2 regions of the Priestia sp. TSO9 genome follow, and region 2 is predicted to be linked to the other one. Evidence: riboswitches for the same ligand, from Rfam matches in the RefSeq annotation. Region 2 holds a riboswitch; the other holds the start of a gene.

Region 1 (3,173 bases), 180 kb from region 2:
AAGCCCATACTTTGTCTCCTAATGATAAACTTCCGAGCGTATGCGAATTGCTGTACTCTAAGAAAAAAATAAAAAGCATGGCAATCACATTAATGGCAAACGTGCTGACAATCATAATTTTTGAATGGAGCGTTAGTTTTTTATACGATTTTTTCACCCACATATCAGCAAGAACGGTAAACCCTAACCCGCCAATGATGAACAAAAAAGAAATCGTTATGTTAATAATAGGATCTCCAACATACTGCACTAAGTTATCCGACAGTAGTCCAAACCCTGCGTTATTAAAAGCTGAAATTGAATGAAACAAGCTAAAGAACAGCCCCTTAGACCATCCGAATTCCGGAACCCAGCGTATTGCTAAAAAGATAAGTGCAACAAATTCAATTAAAAATGAAAAGATAAACAGCCTTTTAACTAGCAGGACAACTCCGCCGACGCTCGTTTGATTTAATGCCTGCTGAACGAGCACGCGCTCTTTAAAGCCAATTTTTTTACCTAGCATTATAAAAATCAACACGGCAAATGACATAATGCCAAGACCGCCTATTTGAATTAGCAGCATAATAATCGTTTGACCGATGACGGTAAAACGCGTACCTGTATCTACGACGGCTAAGCCGGTCACTGTCATAGCGGAAGTAGATGTAAAAAGGGCGTCTACCCATCGGATTGGCTCGGTAGTAGAAAAAGGCATCATCAATAGAAGAGCACCAATAATAATTCCTCCGCCAAAAATGGAGACAAGCAGCTGCGGAGGAGTGAGTTTAATGATTTGTTTTTTCATGAGTTAAACTCCTTCTTCTTCAAAACGGTTCAAATCGCGGTTATGTCCGATAACAATCAGCATATCTCCTTGTTCAATTATTTCATGCGCGGTAGGCGAAATCACCATTTCCCCGTCTTTTCGCTGAAAGCCGATAATATTGCAGCCGTACTTGGCACGAATGTTTAAATCAAACAGCGTTTTATTATGAAGTTTCTTAGAAGCGACAATTTCGACAATACTATAATCCTTTGACAGTTCAATGTAATCAATGATTTTTTCTGACACCACGTGATGAGCAATACGCTTAGCAATATCGCGCTCAGGATGAATGACTTTGTCCGCTCCTATTTTCTCCAGTACCTTTTGATGATACATATTCACCGCTTTTACCCATACTTGCTTAACGCCCATATCTTTTAAAAGCATCGTTGCGAGCACGCTTGCTTCGATATCATCCCCAAACGAAATAAGCGCATGATCAACATTGCGGATACCTAGCCCCTTTAAGCTAGCTTCATCAATCGCGTTTGCTTGCACAACATATGTAGCTGAGTTGCTAAATTTATTTACTACCTCCTGATTGCGGTCAATAGCGAGCACATCCACATCCAGATTTGCAAACTCTTCAACCAAACTGCCTCCAAAACGACCTAATCCCAATACAGCAAACTGTTTTTTCATAATGTATTTATTCCTTTCTTCAACTGCTGTGTGTTCTCTTAGCTTATACTTTTTCTAAAAAATTACATCTTTTTCTTAAAAAAAGCGCAAAAAAACACAGGAAGGCTCCTGTGTTTTTTCACACTCTTCCCCCTCAAAACGCTTGCGAAGTTAGCTGTCGGGTTCGGGTTTTAAGAGTAACCCTACCTTTTTAAGGATTCACCCCGGAGCACAATATGTGCGTAAATAATGGGTCCTCCGCTCCGTAATGGATTAAGCGATTTTTATTCAAATGTCTTTGATCTATTTTTTAGAATAATCGATTCGATTCATGATACGTTTCACTTCACGAAAGCTATCTTACTCCTGTGAATTTTGTCTGTCAAGATATTTTTAGCGAAGGCCTCACTTGCGCTGCAAGCTGCAAAAATCATATAAATCTAAACTGACAATCATTTTGTGAAATTGATCAAATAAATTAATAACAGCCAAAAGCTCTAACAGCTGCGTATCACTGTAAAATTTTTTTAATTGATCCATGTCAGCATCGGTCAACTCCCTTGGACGCACTCGGTACACATCAATAAATCGAAACAGCAGTCGATCTTTTTCTTCCAGCTCTTTTTCTCTTAACACTTTTTGATTAAGCGTCTCATCGCCTACATATGACATGCTCATACACGTCTCACAGCCGTTAACACCTGCTAGATAAAGCCTCATTTTTTCCTTGGTCTCTCTCTCTACTATATCGCTGTTCCAAAGCGTGTCGTAAAGCTCATCATACAATCTTTTTACATGCGGAATTAAATTCAATGCTTTTTCAAAATTTGTTCCCTCTTCGTTTGCTAACAAAACTCTTGCCATTTTTTACTCACTCCTTTTTAATTATTATAGTAAGAAAAATGGGAATTTCAGATTACATATAAAACATCTTATCTATTATTACTAATCAAATGAAACGTTAATAAGAAAGAAGGTTTTCAATTGAAAATTGATGAAATTGATTTATCGATTTTGCAGGCGCTGCAGCAAAACAGCCGCCTTTCTTTACGAGAGCTAGGAAAACAAATTAATTTGTCTCCTCCTTCGGTGGCAGAGCGAGTACGCCAGCTAGAGAGCTTTGGCATTATAAAAGGATATACAATCGATATTGATTATGAAAAGCTACATTTGCCCGTGTCGTGTTTTATTGAAGTAACGATGAAAAACGGCGAGCACGAGCGTTTTAAACGATTTATTTCTCAGTATCCCTACGCTTTATTCTGTGAACGCATCGCCGGGCAAGCCTGCTTTATTACAAAGCTTCAGCTTCCTCACCTGAACGTACTCGAACAATTTATTAACGAAATTACACCTTATGCCAAAACGATTTCACATATCGCTCTTTCTCACGTGGAGATGGCTCCTGCATTATTGAGTCATTTAAAAGATGAAAAGTGATTGAAACGTAACGAAAGCAATCCAATCTAAAAGCAAACAATGGAATCAATAAGCTCGTATGAATCACTTTTGACACTGCTGTTGATTTTCGTTTCAGGCTTCGCTTTCCGCACAGGAGTCTTCGCCTTGCCCTCTAATCAACAGCCAGAAACAAATAAATAGATTAAACCTACGTTTACCCTGTCAATAAGAAAAAACCGAACGCGTTTGATTCTCCATCAAGAATCAAACGCGTTCGAATCTCCCTTTAACGAAACTACTTTTGTCCCAGCCTCTTTTATTCGTCCAACAGCATAAAAAATAA
Region 2 (3,173 bases):
GCCAGCGCTGCTGGCGTATAATCATCCGAATCGCGGTCGGAAATCAGCCAATTATGCGGTGCTTCGCTTAACAAATATGCCGGCAGTACTCACTGAAATAGCCTTTATTGATAACCGCACAGATGCAGCACTTCTTCAAAATGAAGCTTTTTTAAAAAGTATGGGTGAATCGTATGCAAAAGGAATTGCCGTCTATTTGAATTTACCTCGTCGTGCAGTTCCAAACCCAAATCCAACACCAACACCGAATCCATCGCCTTCTGAACCGGGTACAAAAACGTATACGATCAAGCAAGGAGATACGCTTTACAGTATTGCACAGAAGTACAGCATAACAGTGCAAGCGCTTCAAGAAGCCAATACAGGGCTTTCTGATCCTCTCACACTACAGGTTGGAAAAACAATTGTTATTCCTTCAGGGACTTCACCAAACCCATCTCCAACACCGTCACCAACTCCACCTTCGGAACAATATCCGCTTCCAAATGGAATTTTAAAACAAGGTGATTCTGGAGAAGCTGTGAAGCAGCTCCAAAAAGCATTAAACGCGGTGAATTTTAAAGTAGGATCAGTAGACGGAATATATGGAGTTCAAACGAAAGATGCAGTAAGGCGTTTTCAGCTTGTGTATCTTCCTTATGATGTGGATGGCATTTATGGTCCTCAAACAAAAAACAAGCTAGCAGCCGTTTTAAAAGCAAAAAGTTAAAGCAAAAAGGTCTTCTGAAAGCGGGCAGAAGGCCTTTTGTTTTGCTGTTAAAAGCGCCTTAAGTACTATTTTATGGTTTACGTAAAATAATGCTTTACAAACCATTTGTACGGGAGTATATTATCTAAGAACAAAGGATAGTTATGAAAGAAACATGTTATTGATCATACCCTTTAACCGAAAATTATATTGACCTGTTATCGCTTAATTCGTCAGAAGTGGGGGACCCAAATTTGTGCATTGTCACTTGGGGTGAATCCTTTTTTAAAGGTAGGGCTACTCTCATAGCCCGAATCCGACAGCTAACCCCATAAGCGTTTTGGAGAGGAGGTTTAAGCTGTGTAAAAACGCTGAGAACCCTTAGTGTTTTTTTTGTGCGCTTTTTTAACATAAAAAGGTATTTTTTAGGAATAATAGCACTTATTCATGAACTTGTAACGGCGCTTAGCAATGGACAGTAAATAGTAGCTAAGCGATCATCGGAGGGAAATTACGTGAACTATTCAGTTCTCAAAAGATTATTGATTGGAAAGCCGCTCAAAACAAAAGAGTTAGGCGATCAAAAGCTTAGTAAGCTTAAAGCACTGGCTATTTTATCATCAGATGCCTTATCTTCAGTGGCTTATGGAACAGAACAAATTTTGATTGTACTTGCAACAGTCGGCGTTCTTGCCTATTGGTATTCGATTCCAATTGCGATTGGGGTATTGGTGCTGCTGACGGCTTTAATTCTTTCATACCGTCAAATTATTTATGCGTATCCGCAAGGCGGAGGAGCTTATATTGTTTCCAAAACCAATTTAGGAGAAAATCCCGGGCTTATCGCTGGGGGATCACTGTTGGTAGATTATATTTTAACAGTTGCTGTGAGTGTTTCAGCAGGAACCGATGCTTTAACTTCGGCTTTTCCAACGCTGCATCATTACAATGTAGTAATTGCGTGTTTGCTGGTGATTTTTATTACCGTCTTAAACTTACGTGGTGTAACAGAATCCGCTTCTGTATTAGCTTATCCGGTTTATTTATTTGTTATTGCTCTTATTTTGTTAATAGCGGTAGGCTTGTTTAAAATAGCGACAGGTCAAGTTTCACCTGAGCTGCATCCCTCTCTCGGTACAGTAGTGCCAGGTATTAGTTTGTTTTTATTATTAAAAGCTTTTTCGTCAGGCTGTTCGGCATTGACAGGTGTAGAAGCCATTTCAAATGCAGTGCCTAACTTTAAAGAGCCAGGTGCAAAAAATGCTGTTCATACATTAATGCTGATGGGCGGTATTTTAGCCGTTTTATTTTCTGGCATCACGTTTTTAGCTTATTGGCTTGGCATTTCTCCAAAAGCAGATGAAACGGTTGTATCACAAATTGCATCGAGTGTGTTTGGACGAAATGGATTTTATTATTTTATTCAAGGCACAACAGCTCTAATTCTAGTGCTAGCGGCGAATACGGGGTTTTCAGCTTTCCCTTTGCTGGCTGTCAACTTATCGTCTGATAAATACATGCCAAGAATGTTTCAAATTCGTGGCGATCGATTAGGCTATTCAAATGGAATTGTGACCCTTGGAATTGCTTCTATTGTCTTAATTGTAGCTTTTAAAGGAGCGACTGAACAATTAATTCCTCTTTATGCAGTCGGGGTGTTTATTCCATTTACGCTTTCTCAAACAGGGATGATTGTCAAATGGGTTAGAGAAAAGCCCGCCGGCTGGCAAGGGAAGCTAGCTATTAACTTAATTGGGGCCCTCATTACCTTAACGGTGCTAATCATTTTGTTTACAACGAAGTTTTCACAAGTATGGTCCGTGCTCATTTTCTTGCCGGTTATTGTCTATATTTTTCATCGCATTCATACGCATTATGAAGCGGTAGGAGAGCAGCTTCGCATTAAGCAAGGAGAAAAGATTGGAAAGCTTGAAGGAAATGTGGTCATTGTTCCTGTAGCAGGAATGACAAAGGTAGTAGAAAATTCATTAAATTATGCACGAACGATTGGCGATACCGTTATTGCAGTGCACGTGGCCTTTGATCGAGAAAGCGAAAAGAGAATGGAAGAGAAGTGGGAGAAGTGGCAGCCTGATATTCGTATTGTTACGTTTCATTCTCAATACCGCAGCTTAGTGCGGCCGCTGTTTCGATTCATCGATATGGCCGAGGAAAAAGCGCGGGAAAACAATATGGCCATTACGGTCGTTATTCCGCAATTCATTACGAAAAAAAGCTGGCAAAATATCCTTCACAATCAGTCCAGTCTGTTGTTAAAAGCACATTTGCTTTACCGTAAAAATGTAATTGTTACAACTGTACCGTACCGTTTTAAAAAATAATGAAACATGACTAAAAACCTCCAACTTGTATGTTGGAGGTTTTTAATTTTTAAATTCACATACACTAACCGTAATCGAATCTCATCAAAGGCGCAAACGGAGGGATTGTATGAGTGAATTAATTAAATTGTTGCGAAAAGGAA

What was found. Region 2 has a riboswitch for cyclic di-AMP ahead of LJC66_RS20805 (APC family permease). Riboswitches for the same ligand answer to the same signal wherever they lie in the genome.
Region 1: linked by a shared signal. The riboswitch ahead of LJC66_RS19870 (potassium channel family protein) and the one ahead of LJC66_RS20805 (APC family permease) in region 2 are both predicted to bind cyclic di-AMP.

The regions. Positions count from the first base shown of each region.
Region 1 is NZ_JAJEKD010000015.1:895,443-898,615, forward strand. Features, by position in the region: gene LJC66_RS19865 (TrkH family potassium uptake protein) at 1-787, opposite strand, end outside; gene LJC66_RS19870 (potassium channel family protein) at 791-1,450, opposite strand; cyclic di-AMP (ydaO/yuaA leader) riboswitch at 1,575-1,719, opposite strand; gene LJC66_RS19875 (carboxymuconolactone decarboxylase family protein) at 1,835-2,293, opposite strand; gene LJC66_RS19880 (Lrp/AsnC family transcriptional regulator) at 2,414-2,869, shown strand.
Region 2 is NZ_JAJEKD010000015.1:1,077,778-1,080,950, reverse strand. Features, by position in the region: gene LJC66_RS20810 (N-acetylmuramoyl-L-alanine amidase) at 1-709, shown strand, start outside; cyclic di-AMP (ydaO/yuaA leader) riboswitch at 901-1,041, shown strand; gene LJC66_RS20805 (APC family permease) at 1,204-3,030, shown strand; gene LJC66_RS20800 (cation diffusion facilitator family transporter) at 3,140-3,173, shown strand, end outside.